One region of the Halomonas sp. HG01 genome, then DNA from elsewhere that is predicted to be linked to it. Evidence: predicted binding sites of a transcription regulator. Region 1 holds the regulator's gene; the other holds the start of a gene.
The links. The regulator sigma-54, encoded in region 1, starts transcription at its own class of promoters, with help from an activator protein. The targets are predictions, from matches to a motif close to TGGCACNNNNNTTGCTNT.
Positions count from the first base shown of each region.

Region 2: a site for sigma-54 is predicted at 4,362-4,379, ahead of glnA (glutamate--ammonia ligase). Genes of this name have one in related genera too.

Region 1 is NZ_CP022134.1:1,151,116-1,158,569, forward strand. Features, by position in the region: gene pmbA (metalloprotease PmbA) at 1-984, shown strand, start outside; gene UN84_RS05340 (hypothetical protein) at 1,067-1,606, opposite strand; gene UN84_RS05345 (HPr family phosphocarrier protein) at 1,657-1,926, opposite strand; gene rapZ (RNase adapter RapZ) at 1,931-2,830, opposite strand; gene UN84_RS05355 (PTS sugar transporter subunit IIA) at 2,863-3,348, opposite strand; gene hpf (ribosome hibernation-promoting factor, HPF/YfiA family) at 3,352-3,663, opposite strand; gene UN84_RS05365 (RNA polymerase factor sigma-54) at 3,777-5,177, opposite strand; gene lptB (LPS export ABC transporter ATP-binding protein) at 5,334-6,059, opposite strand; gene lptA (lipopolysaccharide transport periplasmic protein LptA) at 6,056-6,583, opposite strand; gene lptC (LPS export ABC transporter periplasmic protein LptC) at 6,580-7,164, opposite strand; gene UN84_RS05385 (KdsC family phosphatase) at 7,169-7,454, opposite strand, start outside.
Region 2 is NZ_CP022134.1:9,696-17,149, forward strand. Features, by position in the region: gene UN84_RS00045 (ABC transporter ATP-binding protein) at 1-24, opposite strand, end outside; gene UN84_RS00050 (sodium-dependent transporter) at 74-1,516, opposite strand; gene UN84_RS00055 (hypothetical protein) at 1,693-2,010, opposite strand; gene typA (translational GTPase TypA) at 2,190-4,016, opposite strand; gene glnA (glutamate--ammonia ligase) at 4,523-5,929, shown strand; gene UN84_RS00070 (ZIP family metal transporter) at 6,048-6,761, opposite strand; gene UN84_RS00075 (DUF4124 domain-containing protein) at 6,928-7,454, shown strand, end outside.

The DNA.
Region 1 (7,454 bases):
GACCTCGACGTTCATCACCCCTGGGCGTTGTCCACCGAGGAGGCGGTCGAGCTGGCGCTGGCCTGCGAGAACGCCGGCCGCGGCCAGGCGGGCATCAGGAGCTCCGACGGCGCGGGGCTGTCCAGCGGTGAGGGCGTGCGCGTCTACGCCAACAGCCACGGCTTCCTGGGCAGTCAGCGCGGCAGCCGCCACTCGCTGTCCTGCATGCTGATCGCCGAGGACGAGCACGGCATGCAGCGCGACTACGACTACACCAGCGCCCGCGACCCTCGCGAGCTACTGGCGCCCGAGGCCGTGGGCGAGAGCGCCGCGCGGCGCACCCTGCGCCGGCTCGGCGGCCAGCGCCCGGCCACCGGGCGGATGCCGGTGCTGTTCGATCCGAGCCTGGCGTCGGGGCTGGTCGGCAGCTTCTTGAGTGCCATCGCAGGCGGCGCCCTCTATCGCCAATCCTCCTTCCTGTGCGACCGCCTCGGCGATGCGCTCTTCCCCGAATGGTTCTCGCTGCAGGAGAAGCCGCGCCTGGTGCGCGGCATGGCCAGCAGCGCCTTCGACGGTGACGGCGTGGCGACCCGCGACAACGTCTTCATCGATCAGGGACGGCTGGCCAGCTACATGCTGTCCGCCTACAGCGCGCGGCGACTGGGGATGGAGACCACCGGCAACGCCGGCGGCGCCCGCAACCTGCGCCTCAGCGCGCCGCTCGAGTCCCAGGAGGCGCTGCTCGCGCGCATGGATCGCGGGGTGCTGGTCACCGAGCTGATGGGTCAGGGCGTCAACGGCGTTACCGGCGACTACTCCCGCGGCGCCGCGGGCTTCTGGGTCGAGAACGGCCGCATCCAGCACCCGGTGGAGGAATTCACCATCGCCGGCAACCTGGCGACGATGTTCCGGGGACTGGTCGGCGTCGGCGACGACATCGACACCCGCGGAAGCATCCATACCGGCAGCTGGCTGATCGACGAGATGACCGTGGCCGGCAGCTGAGCCGGACACGGTAACGACAAAAAGCCCGCGAGACGCTCGCGGGCTTTTTTGTACGATGTTGTCGTGGTCCGGGTGCCGGTGCTCAGCGTTTCGGGCGGTAGTGTTCGTCCACGCCCAGCCGTTCGAGCAGGCGAGTGAACAGGAAGGCCTCGTTGCCCTTGAGCGAGCGGCTCAGGCAGTCCAGGTACTCGCGGCGCGGATAGCGCCGCCAGCGCGGTGCCTTGTAGGCATCGAGGTCGATGGCGAACAGGCGACCGTCGCGAACCAGGAAGTTGTCGGTGTGCAGGCCGCGGCAGTGAATGCCGTCGCGGTCGAAGGCGACCAGCGCGTCCAGATACTGTTCCTGCAGGTCGGGGGAGTCGAGGATCAGCTGCTTGAGCGGTACGCCATGGATGTTCTCCGTGACCAGCCGATAGGGGCGCGCCTCGACGATGGTCGGCGTGGCGATGCCGAGGGTTTCGAGCCGCGAAGCAATGAGGGCGAAGTTGCGCCCGGGGTAGGGCCGGATGCGCGCCAGGTAGCGCAGCCGGTCGACGGTCTTTGGCTGGAAGGTCTTGATGAAGTGGTCGCGCTCGGGATCGAAGTGGACTCTGGAGTACTTGCCGGTCTGGATCAGCTGCATGGTCCTGCTCGGTAGAGGGGGAGTGATGGCGCCGTCGAGACGGCCTCTGGTCAGGCTTCTTCGTCGAAGCGGGCCGCGAAGAGGGCTTCCAGCGCATCCAGCACCGCCTCGCCGTCGTCGCCGTCGGCCTCGAGGGTCAGTTCGGTGCCGCAGGGCGCGGCCAGCATCAGCAGCGCCATGATGTTGGTGGCATCGGCCTGCTGGTCGCCATGGCAGACGGTGACGCGGGAGGCGTAGGGTTGGCAGCACTGCACCAGGCGGGTGGCGGCCCGGGCGTGCAGGCCGCGCTTGTTGGTCAGGGTGAGCTTGCGGCTGGGCACGTGACTAGCGGTCCTTGGCGTCGTTCGGGTCGGGAAGCGTGAGTTGCAGGCCGAGCTCGCGATGGCGCAGGCGCACGCCGGCGTGGGTCTCGGCAAGACGCCGGGACAGTCGCTCGGCCAGGTAGGTGGAGCGGTGCTGGCCGCCGGTGCAGCCGATCGCCACGGTCAGGTAGCTGCGCTGGCTGGCGCGGTAGCGGGGCAGCCAGCGTTCGATCCAGGCCAGGATGTCGTCGGCCATCTCGTCGACCACCGGGTAGCCCTCGAGGAAGGCGATCACGCTGTCGTCGCGGCCGGTGGCATCACGCAGCCGCGGGTCCCAGTAGGGGTTGGGCAGGCAGCGGGCGTCGAACACGATATCGGCGTCCAGGGGCACGCCGCGCTTGAAGCCGAACGACTCGAGGGTCAGCGTCAGCCCTTCGCGGCGATGCCCGGCGACCTGGTCGGTGATGCGGCCACGCAGGTCATGCACCGAGAGCCGCGAGGTATCGATCAGCAGATCGGCGAGGTCGCGGATCTCCGACAGGGCGTCTTCCTCGCGATCGATCGCCTCGGCCAGGGTCATTTCGGTATCGCGGGTCAGGGGGTGTCGGCGCCGGGTCGCGGAGTAGCGCTCCAGCAGGATGCGTGCATCGGTGGTCAGGTAGATCACCTGGCACTGGATGTCGCGGGCACGCACGTCCTCGAGCAGCGTCGGGAAGCGTTCCAGGGCATGGGGCAGGTTGCGGGCGTCGATGCTGACCGCGACGGCGCTGCGCAGGGACTGGCCGCTGCGCAGCTCGTCGACCAGCGGTCCGAGGAGCATCGCCGGGAGGTTGTCGATGGCGTAGTAGCCGAGGTCCTCGAGGGCCTGCAGGGCGATCGACTTGCCGGAGCCGGAGCGTCCGCTGATGATGACGAGCTGCATGACGGATCGGGTCTCCTGGTCGGGGGCGGCCCTCAGCTGCGTCCGCTGGCGGCCGGTGCCTGTCGTCGGATGGCGTCGAGGAGGCTGTCGTGCAGCTCGCGCTGGCTGCCGGCCCGACGCAGGGCGCTGCGGGTCGCGGCGTCGTTCATCACGCCGGCGACCTGGCCGAGCAGGGCGAGATGCGCGTCGTCGGCTTCCTCGGGGACCAGCGGCACGAACACCAGGTCGACGGGTTCACCGTCGATGGCGTCGAAGTCGACCGGTTCGTCGAGCTTGAGAAAGCCGGCGATAGGGGCCTTGCAGTGAGGGTTGCGGGAATGGGGGATGGCGACCCCGTGCCCGATGCCGGTGCTGCCCAGGCGCTCCCGCCCGATCAGCCGGCTGAAGACCTCCTGGCTGTCGAGGCTGGGAATGTTCTGGGCGATGAAGGTGCTGAAGAACTCCAGCACCCGTTTCTTGCTCCCCCCGGGCACACCGAAGAGGGTGCGCTCGGGGGGCAGGATGGCTTCGAGTGACATGACTCAGCGGACGCTTGCGGCGCCCTGGGCGCGGGCCTGAGTCTTTTCCTTGTGCTTGACGAGCTGGCGGTCCAGCTTGTCGGCAAGGGCGTCGATGGCGGCGTACATGTCGGCGTCCATCGCTTCGGCGTGCAGATCGGCACCGGCGGCGTGCAGCGTGCAGGCGGCCTGTTGGCGTTCCTTCTCGACGGAGAGCGTCACCTGAACGGTGGTGATGTTGTCGTAATGGCGTTCCAGGCGGGAGAGTTTCTCCTGCACGTAGTCACGCAGGGGCTCGGTCAATTCCACGTGATGGCCGGTGAGGTTGACTTGCATGACACGCTCCTTGCTCCTTGGGTGGTGACTCGATTGTAACCCTTTTTGGTGCCTTGCAAACCCCCCGTGCCAGACGCGTTTTCATACTCTGGAACCCCCCCGTCGGGAGGGCCTCAGCCGAGGCGCTTGCGCTGGCTGGAGGAGGGGATGTGCATCGCTTCGCGATACTTGGCGACGGTGCGTCGGGCCACCTCGATGCCCTCCTCGGCGAGTAGGGTGACCAGCTTGCTGTCGGACAGCGGCTTGCGCGGCGGTTCGCCCTCGATCAGCTTGCGGATGCGGGCGCGGATCGCGGTGCTGGAGTGGGCATCCTCGCCGTCGCCGACCTGGCTCGAGAAGAAGTACTTGAGCTCGAAGACGCCGCGGGGGGTGTGGATGAACTTCTGGGTCGTGACCCGAGAGATGGTCGACTCGTGCATCTCCACCGTCTGGGCGATGTCGGCCAGGATCAGCGGCTTCATGGCCTCTTCGCCGTGCTCGAGGAACTCGATCTGGCGGGTCATCACCTCGTGGCCGACGCGCAGCAGGGTGTCGTTGCGGCTGGCCAGGCTCTTGATCAGCCAGCGCGCCTCCTGCAGGTGGTCCTTGAGGAACTGGTTGTCGTCGCTCTTGTCGGCGCGCTTGATCAGCGCCGCGTAGTCGGGCTGGATGCGCAGCCGCGGCATCGCCTCGGGGTTGAGCTCGACGCGCCAGCCCTGGGGCGTGTAGCGGGCGATCAGGTCGGGAATCACGTAGTCGCTGTCGCCGCTGGCGAATTCGCTGCCCGGGCGCGGGTCGAGGCCGCGGATCAGGCCGATGACCTCGTCGAGGGTCTCGTCGTCGAGCCCCAGACGCCGCTTGAGCAGCCGCCGGTCGTTGCCGGCCAGGGCCTCGAGGAACTGGCGTACCAGGCGGCGCGCCTGGGGCAGCAGCGGGGTGTCGTCGGTCAGGGTGGCCAGCTGCAGCAGCAGGCACTCGCGCAGATCGCGGGCGAACACGCCGGTGGGCTCGAACTGCTGCAGGCGCAGCAGCACCGCTTCGACCTCGCGGGTAGCGAGCCCGTCGAGGCCCTGGGCGCGCAGGCCGTCGCGCAGCTCGTCGAGCGGTTGATCCAGATAGCCGTCCGGCGTCACGGCATCGATCAGGCTCTCGGCGATGCGGGTCTCGCGTTCGTCGAGCTCGCTCATGGCCAGCTGCCAGACGAGGTGGCTCTGCAGGCTCTGGCCGGCGGCCTGGCGCTCGAAGTCGGGAGCCTCGCCGCTGCCGCCGGCGTCCTGGAAGGTGTCCGACCAGTCGCTGTCGACGCTGAGTTCTTCCGGAATCTCGTCGGACCAGTCGTCGTCCGGCGTCTCCCCGGCGGCCTGCTCGCCGAAGTCGTCCTCCAGCTCCAGCATGGGATTGGCTTCCAGGGCCTGTTGGATCTCCTGGCGCAGATCAAGGGTCGAGAGCTGCAGCAGGCCGATGGCCTGCTGCAGCTGGGGCGTCATGGTCAGCTGGGTGCCGACACGCAGTTGGAGGGATGCCTTCATGGCCATGGCAAGCGTTCCGGTCCTGCGGCAAAGAGGCCTTCCACCCTAGTGTGGGTGTGCCCGCCGTGCAAGCCTTTGCTCAGCAATTAGCATGCCAATGGCAATTGCCATGCCTGTCTGTGCATGGCGACAATATATCAGTGACTTGCGAAGCCAATAGGCTCAGAGTCGGAAGTCCTGGCCCAGGTAGACGTCGCGTACCCGCTGGTTGGCGAGGATGGCCTCGGCGTCGCCTTCGGCGATGATCTGGCCGTCGCCGACGATGTAGGCGCCGTCGCAGATGTCCAGCGTCTCGCGCACGTTGTGGTCGGTGATCAGCACGCCGATCTCGCGGGCCTTGAGCTGGCGGATGATGCCCTTGATGTCGCCTACCGAGATCGGGTCGACGCCGGCGAAGGGCTCGTCGAGCAGGATGAAATCGGGTTCGGTGGCCAGCGCCCGGGCGATCTCGACCCGCCGGCGCTCGCCGCCGGACAGGCTCATGCCCAGGTTGTCGCGGATGTGGGTGATGTGGAACTCCTCCAGCAGTGCCTCCAGGCGCGCCTTGCGGCCGGCACGGTCGAGGTCACGGCGGGTCTCGAGAATGGCCATGATGTTGTCGGCCACCGACAGCTTGCGGAAGATCGAGGCTTCCTGGGGCAGGTAGCCGATGCCGGCCTGGGCGCGTTGGTGCATGGCGGCGCCGGAGAGGTCGCGGTCGTCGATGACGACGCGGCCGGCGTCGGCCCGGACCAGGCCGACGATCATGTAGAAGGAGGTGGTCTTGCCGGCGCCGTTGGGGCCCAGCAGGCCGACGATGCGGCCCTGCTGGATCTCCAGGCTGATGTCGTGAACGACGCGACGGCGCTTGTAGCTCTTGGCGAGGTTCTGGGCACTCAGGGTCTTCATGGGCCGTCCTGCTGTTCCGGCTCCAGGGTCATGCGCACGCGCTGGCGCTCGCCGATGCCCTCGGCGTCGGAGCGGGCCTGCACCACCCGGCGGTCGAGGAAGTATTCGAGGTAGCCGCCGTCGAAGGTGTCGCCGCCCTGGTGCAGCTCGGCCTGGTCGACGAGCTCGATGCGCCGCTCGGCCACGTGGTAGACCACGGTGCGGCCCCAGGCGCGGACCAGGGGTTGATCGGGGGCGGGCTTCTGCTCCAGGTAGGCGCGCTGGCCGGTGGCGGTGGCGGTGGTCAGCTGGCCGGCCTCGTTGCGCTGGATCTCCACGCGGTCGCCGGTCAGCTGCATGCTGCCCTGCTGGATCTGCACGTCGCCCTGATAGACGGCGGTGCCGGCGCGGTCGTCGAGGTCCAGGCGGTCGGCCTCGACCTGGATGGGCGCGCTGGCGTCGCCTTCCAGCGCCAGGGCGGCGGGGGCGGCCAGCGCGGTGGCGAGCAGCGCTGCGCTGAGCAGTGAAGCGAGGGATCGCGTCATGACTCGGGGTCCTCCTGGGGGTCCGGCGGGTGGTGGCCGCGCACATTGTCGGTCAGTCGGGCGCGGTTGTCATCGAGCCAGGCGTCGAAGCGCTCGCCGCGCATCCACTGCGGCGGCTGGCTCAGTCGTGCCGGCGTGTCGCTCCAGGCGTGACCGGCGATGCTGTCGTAGTACAGGCGTTCGGTCTCGAGCCGCCAGCGTTCCTCGGGGGCGGTCAGCACCGCCTGCCCCTCGAGGGTGAGCAGGCGCTGGCCGTCTTCCAGGCGTCCGCGCTCGGCGTCGGCCAGCCATTGCCGGCCTTCGCTGTCGCGAAGCTGGGCGTGGGGCGTGGTCAGCCGGGTGACGTCGTCGATGGGCGTGTGCTCCAGGCGCGGCGTGGTGAGGCGCTGGTGAGGCGCGCCCTGGGCGTCGAATCGCGTCAGGTGCGCGTTCTCCAGGTAGTAGTCGGGCTCTCCCGTCTCGCCCTGGGGCGCGGGGCCCGGCGGTGCCTCGGGGCGCTGGTCGAGCAGCGCCAGGCCGCCGCCCAGGGCGAGCAGCAGCAGGAACAGCCAGGTGCGAAAGCCGGGACGAGGGAGGCGCATGGCGTCAGTCCTGGCCGTTCAGATAGGTGTCGAGCACGGCGTCCAGGCTGTCCTGGGCCTGGAGCAGGGTGTCGCAGATCTCGCGAACCGCGCCATGACCGCCCTCGCGTTCGGTGACCCAGTCGGCGTGCCGACGGATGTAGCTCGGCGCGCCGGGGACGCTGATGCCGACGCCGGCCCGATGGATCGGGGCCAGGTCGGGCAGGTCGTCACCGCAGTAGGCGACCTGGGAGAGGTCGAGTTCGAGGTCTTGGCACAGCTGGCGCAGCGTCGGCAGCTTCTTCTCGATG
Region 2 (7,454 bases), 1.1 Mb from region 1:
TTGGACGTCGATGATGGCGGACATGGTGCCCTCGTTATGCATTGTTCATTGTTATGGGGTGGAGCGAGGGGCCTCATGAGCCGTGGCGCTCCACCAGGAAGCTGTGTGCGGCGGCGAAGGCGCCGACGATCACCGCCGCGCCGATGGCCGGAACCCAGTAGCCCTGTACCTGGGGAATGCTGCGCAGGAACACGAAGGCCACGGCGGCCGGCGCCACGAAGCGTACCAGCAGGCGCCAGACCCGGAACCAGCTCGCGCCGGTGCGCATCTCCTTGGTCACTTCGCCATGGGTCAGTACCCAGCCGGCGAACAGCGCGATCAGCAGGCCGCCGAGCGGCATGAAGATGTTGGTGAGCAGCTCCAGCACCGCGAAGGGGCTGCGGCCGAACAGCTCGTGGAAGGGCGAGTCGCTGGCCCAGGCGTTGAAGCTGAACACCGTGAGCAGGCCCAGCGCCCAGCTGGCCACCACCATTGCGGACACCGCCTGGGGGCGGCTGAGGTCGAAGCGCTCGACCAGGTAGGCGGCCACCGGTTCGATCAGCGAGATCGCCGAGCTCAGCGCCGCGCCCAGCACCAGCAGGAAGAAGACGGCACCGAGCAGCGTGCCGCCGGGCATCTCGCCGAAGGCCAGCGGCAGGGTGACGAACATCAGCCCCGGGCCCTCGGCCGGGTCGAGCCCGGCGCCGAAGACCAGGGCGAAGATCGCCAGGCCGGCGACCAGCGCCACGGCGGTGTCGACGATGGCCACGGTGAAGGCGGTGCCGGTCAAGGAGGCGTCGCCGGACATGTAGGCCCCGTAGGCCATGATGGCCCCCATGCCGAGGCTCAGGGTGAAGAACGACTGGCCCATGGCCTCCAGCCAGCCCTCCAGGCTCAGATCGGCCAGGTGGAAAGTGAACAGAAAGTCCGCGGCGGCGGCCATGTCGCCGATCATCACCGCGTAGGCCAGCACCACCATCAGGATCACGAACAGTGCCGGCATCAGGATGCGCAGGCCGTTCTCGATGCCGCGGTGGACGCCGAGCCCGACGATCAGCGCCGAGGCGCCGATGAACAGGCTGTGGTAGAGCGCCAGCAGCGGCGGCGAGGCCAGCAGGACATCGAAGCTCGCGGCCACGCGCTCGGCATCGGCGTCGATCAGTCCACCGCTGAGCATCAGCCCGGTGTAATGAATCGCCCAGCCGGCGATCACCGAATAGAAGCTGAGAATCACGAAGGCCGAGACCGCGCCCAGCCAGCCGATGGATTCCCAGGCGCGGGAGGTGTGATGGGTGCGGGTCAGGAAGCGCATGCCCATGATCGGGCTGCGTCGGCTGTTGCGGCCGAGCATGGTCTCGGCGATCAGGATCGGGATGCCGACCGCGAAGATGGTCAGGGCGTAGACCAGCAGGAAGGCCCCGCCCCCGTTCTCGCCGGCCAGGTAGGGAAAGCGCCACAGGTTGCCCAGCCCTACCGCCGAACCGACGGCGGCGAGCAGGAAGGTGCCCTTGTGCGTCCAGACGTTGTTGGTGCTCATCGGTTCCCGGCGCTCGCGGCCTCGTGACTCGGGCCCCACGGCCACGAGCGGCCATGGGGGCTGCGTGGGGCGGTGCCGCCCCATGGTCGTCACTGTGCGCCAGACGCGGGGTACTTGACCAGATGGCTAGCGTTTAGGGGCCGTTGGCGATGGCGGATGGTAATCCGGTCGCCGGCTCAGTCGGGATCGTCGTCCGCCTCGGGGTGACGCGGCTCGAGCGCACGCAGGGCATCGGGCAGGCGCACGGTGTCGCCGAGCGCCAGGTCGCCGACGTGCTGCTCGCGGCGTCCGTTGTCGTCGGCGATCAGCGCAACCACCTCGCCGATGCTGGTGTCCTCGACGTGGGCGTCGACCCGCACCCGCACCGTGAAGCCGCGGAAGTGGGCGCTGATGATGCTGCCCTCGTGGGGCTCCGGGTAATCCTGGGGATGGTCCTGGTAGTAGCGCAGCACGCTGGCGCTGCCGGGATCGTCCCATTCGACGTGCTTGTGCATCGGGCTGGCCTCCATGGCGAATGCTGGAGCCTCAGCATAGTCCCCGGCCGGGGGGCGAGGCCACCGATGGAGGGAAAGGGCTGGCACGGCGGCCGCTGAAACGAAGGAGCCCGCCATGATGGCGGGCTCCTTGTGCGCAGCGAATCGCGGCGCTCAGACGCGCGGTGCGGCGAAGACGCTTACTTCTTCTTGGCGCGCTTGCGCTCGTTCTCGGACAGCAGCTTCTTGCGCAGGCGGATGTGGTTCGGGGTGATCTCCACCAGCTCGTCGTCGTCGAGGAACTCGATGGCCTGCTCCAGGGTGAAGCGGATCGGCGGGGTCAGCACCAGGTTCTCGTCGTTGCCGGAAGCGCGCATGTTGTCGAGCTTCTTGGCCTTGGTCGGGTTGACGACCATGTCCTCGGCACGGCTGTTGATGCCGATCAGCATGCCCTCGTAGACCTCGGTGCCGTGCTCGATGATCAGCTTGCCGCGGTCCTGCAGCGCGAACAGCGCGTAGGCCAGGGCCTTGCCGGAGACCATGGAGACCAGCACGCCGTTGCGACGCTCGACCGAGGCGTCCGGCTTGAGGTCGCCGTAGTGGTCGAAGCGGCTGGTCAGGATGCCGGTGCCCGAGGTCAGGGTCAGGAACTGACCGCGGAAGCCGATCAGGCCGCGCGCCGGGATGATGAAGTCGAGACGCACCCGGCCCTTGCCGTCGGGGTTCATGTTCTTGAGCTCGCCCTTGCGGTAGCCGAGCTCTTCCATGATGGCGCCCTGGTGCTGCTCCTCGCAGTCGATGATGACTTCTTCGTAGGGCTCCTGCTCCTGGCCGTCGATCTCGCGGATGATGACCTCGGGGCGGCCCACGGCCAGCTCGAAGCCTTCACGACGCATGCTCTCGATCAGCACCGAGAGGTGCAGCTCGCCGCGGCCGGAGACGATGAACTTCTCGGGGGAGTCGCCCTGCTCGACGCGCAGCGCCACGTTGTGGATCAGCTCCTGGTCGAGGCGATCCTTGATGTTGCGGCTGGTGACGAACTTGCCGTCCTTGCCGGCGAACGGCGAGTCGTTGACCTGGAAGGTCATGGACACGGTCGGTTCGTCGACGGTCAGCGCCGGCAGCGCCTCGACGGCAGACGGGTCGCACAGCGTATCGGAGATCGCCAGATCCTCGATGCCGGTGATGCAGATGATGTCGCCGGCGGTGGCTTCCTCGGTCTGCACGCGCTCGAGGCCGAGGTGGGTCATGACCTGGCCGATCTTGCCGCGGCGGGTGTTGCCTTCCTTGGAAACGACGGTGACCTGCTGGTTCGGCTTGACGCTGCCGCGGGTGATGCGGCCCAGGCCGATGACGCCGACGTAGCTGTTGTAGTCCAGTGCGGAGACCTGCATCTGGAACGGCGCTTCCAGCTCGACCTTGGGCGGCTCGACGATGTCGACGATGGCCTCGAACATCGGGCGCATGTCATCGCTCAGCTCTTCCGGCTCGGTGCCGGCGATGCCGTTGAGCGCGGAGCAGTAGATGATCGGGAAATCGAGCTGCTCGTCGGAGGCGCCGAGGTTGTCGAACAGGTCGAAGATCTGGTCGATGACCCAGTCGGGGCGGGCGCCCGGGCGGTCGATCTTGTTGACCACGACGATCGGCTTGAGGCCCTGGTCGAAGGCCTTCTGGGTCACGAAGCGGGTCTGCGGCATCGGGCCGTCGACGGCGTCGACCATCAGCAGCACGGAGTCGACCATGGACATCACGCGCTCGACCTCGCCGCCGAAGTCGGCGTGTCCAGGGGTGTCCACGATGTTGATGTGGTAGTCGCGGCCCTTGCCATCATCCCAGCGGATCGCCGTGTTCTTGGCCAGGATGGTGATGCCGCGTTCCTTCTCCTGGTCGTTGGAGTCCATGATGCGCTCCTGGCCTTCGGCCTTGCGGTCCAGGGTGCCGGACTGCTGGAGGAGCTTGTCGACCAGGGTGGTCTTGCCGTGGTCGACGTGAGCGATGATGGCGATGTTGCGAAGATTCTCGATCACGACGGGATCCTGCTGGGAAATTGGGGTGGCATTATAGGGTCAGGACCTCGACGCTACCAGCCTTGTAGCCGCCGGAATCCGGATCGTCGAGGTGTTTTTCGCCATGGGGCGCGTCGCACGGCGTCCGAACGGCGGAAGCGTCGGTTTGGTGCGCGAGAAAAGAAGGTGTGCACACGTTTGGTGCAAAGAGGCCTTCCAGGCTCCATTTTGGGGCGTTCGGCACGGCCTGGAAGGCGTCATGAGCGGGCATGGTACGGGGTGGTCGGCTTTGCACTCTCATGGAGCAATTTTTTTCTTCTTTCTCTTCAGCTGTTTATAGATCGGTGTCGGCGTGCGTCGTCATTTTGGCACGTTGTATGCTTTGTTTCGGACAATGCCATGGTCGTGCATGGCGGCGTGGGCATCGCGCCGACGCCATGCTACAACGTCGACTGGACACACCCGCGACCGACGACAGACAGATTCAGCGGAATACCAACACCAGCCACTGTACCCTGGAGGACCTCATGTCCGAGAAGACTCTCGCCCTGATCGAAGAGCATGACGTGAAGTGGATCGACCTGCGCTTCACCGACACCAAAGGCAAGGAACAGCACGTCACCATTCCGGCCCGTGACGTCGACGAAGAGTTCTTCGAGAACGGTCAGATGTTCGATGGCTCCTCCATCTCCGGCTGGAAGGGCATCAACGAGTCCGACATGATTCTGCGCCCGGAAGACGGCACCGGCTTCCTCGACCCCTTCACCGAAGACGCCACCCTGATCCTGCGCTGCGACATCATCGAGCCGGCCACCATGCAGGGCTACGAGCGTGACCCGCGCTCCATCGCCAAGCGCGCCGAGGCTTACCTGCAGTCCACCGGTCTGGGCGATACCGCCTTCTTCGGTCCGGAGCCCGAGTTCTTCATCTTCGACGAGGTGCACTGGAAGGCCGACATCGAAGGCGCCATGTACAAGATCACCTCCGAGGAAGGCGCCTGGGCCACCGACCGTCAGGTCGAAGGCGGCAACCTGGCGCACCGTCCGCGCGTCAAGGGCGGCTACTTCCCGGTTCCGCCGGTCGACAGCTTCCACGACATCCGTGGCGCCATGTGCAACACCCTCGAGGCCATCGGCCAGTCCGTCGAGGTGCACCACCACGAGGTCGCCAACGCCGGCCAGAACGAGATCGGCGTCAAGTTCAACACCCTGGTGAAGAAGGCCGACGAACTTCAGGAAATGAAGTACGTGGTGCACAACGTCGCCCACGCCTACGGCAAGACCGCCACCTTCATGCCCAAGCCGCTGGTCGGTGACAACGGTTCCGGCATGCACGTCCACCAGTCCTTCTGGAAGGACGGCCAGAACCAGTTCGCCGGCGACGAGTACGCGGGCCTGTCCGAAATGGCGCTGTACTACATCGGCGGCATCATCAAGCACGCGCGTGCCCTGAACGCCTTCACCAACGCGTCCACCAACTCCTACAAGCGTCTGGTGCCGGGCTTCGAAGCGCCGGTCATGCTGGCCTACAGCGCCCGCAACCGCTCCGCTTCCATCCGTATCCCGTACACCGCCAGCCCGAAGGGCAAGCGTGTCGAGGCGCGTTTCCCCGACCCGACCGCCAACCCCTACCTGTGCTTCGCGGCGATGCTGATGGCCGGCATCGATGGCATCAAGAACAAGATCCATCCCGGCGACGCCATGGACAAGAACCTCTATGACCTGCCGCCGGAAGAAGGCAAGTCCATCCCGACCGTCGCCGAGAGCCTGGACCAGGCCCTCGAGGCGCTGGCCGAGGACCGTGCCTTCCTGACCGAAGGTGGCGTGTTCACCGACGAGATGATCGATGCCTACATCGAGCTCAAGGAAGAGGACGTCGAGCGCCTGCGCATGACCACGCATCCGGTCGAGTTCGACATGTACTACAGCTGCTGATGCCGCGCGGCGCCTGGCGCCGCGCTCCAGCACGCGAAAGGCACGCCCGAGGGCGTGCCTTTTTTGTGCGTCTTTCTTTTGCGTGTCTCGATGCCGCGGGCTGACCCCGTCATGGCCATCAGTGGATCAGCATGTGACCGACGATGCCCATGGCGAAGCCGAGCACTGCGCCCAGCGGCGGCCCCCAGTGGCGTTCGAGGCGGGCCTGGGGGGCCAGGTCCTGAAACACCGAGTAGAGGATGCCGCCGGCGGCGAACAGCATGATCGCGGCCACCGGGGTGGGGTAGTCGCCCAGCCACCAGAGCCCGCCCAGCCCCGCCAGCGGGCCCAGCCAGGCCATGGCGAAGAACAGCGTCAGCAGGCGCCGGGCCGAGTAGTGGGTGGTCTCGCGCAGCTCGCGATAGGCGTTGAAGCCTTCCGGCAGGTTCTGCAGCGTCATCAGCAGGGCCAGCAGCACGCCGCTGCCGCCGCCATAGGTGAAGGCGGCCCCCAGAGCCAGGGCTTCGGGCAGGAAGTCGGAGAGCATGGCCGTCAGCTGGCTGGCGGAGGTGCCGTTGCGGTCGAGCAGGATGTCGATGCCCATGAAGGCCAGGCCGCCGGCGAGGAACCAGAGCATGGCCGGCCCCGGGGCCAGCGCCTCTAGGCTGTTGGGCACCAGCACCAGGGCCACCGCCGAGAGCAGGGCGCCGCCGCCGAAGGCGATGATGCCGTGGCGCAGCTCGTTCTCCAGCCAGTTCGGCCCGAGGCGTTCCACCTGGGCGACCCAGCCCCCCAACGGCATCGCCATGCCGGCCACCAGGGTCAGCAAGACCACCTTCTCCCATGCCTCCATGCCCGTCGCTCCTTGGCTGTTGGTGTCGCCGCCTCATCCTACTCTTCTTCACCCGGGGCGCGAACGTGGATTCCGTTCCGGGTCGACGGTGGGCTAGGCTTGGAGCAGGACGATGGCAGGCGCACGGCGCGCCGCACGGGACCGTCACGGAGCTCGGGAGAGACGCATGCACAAGGTTGTCATGACACTGGCGCTGGGCCTGGCGATGAGCCTGCCGGCCGTCGCGCAGACCATCTATCGCACCACCGATGCCCAGGGCAACGTCGTCTTCACCGACGACCCCGGGCGCGGCGGCGAGGCGGTGGAGCTCGATCCGCTCACCGTGGTGCCGTCGCGGCCGGTGCAGCCGCTGTCGAGCGCCTCGTCCGGTCGGCCCGAGAGCACCACGCGCTACGGCGAGCCTGGCCAGCCCTTCATGCCCTACGACGTCTTCGCGATCGCCTCCCCCGAGCAGCAGACGACCCTGCCTACCGGGGCCGCGGGCAACGTTCAGGTGCAGCTCGCCATCCGCCCCGACCTGCGCGACGACCATCGCGTGCGGCTGCTGGTGGACGGCCAGGTCAGTCAGTCCGCCATGCACACCGACACCTTCCTGCTCTCCAATCTCAACCGCGGTGAGCACCGGGTGCAGGCCGAGCTGCTCGACGCCTCCGGCGCGGTGCGCCACCGCACCTCGCCGCTGACGCTCTACGT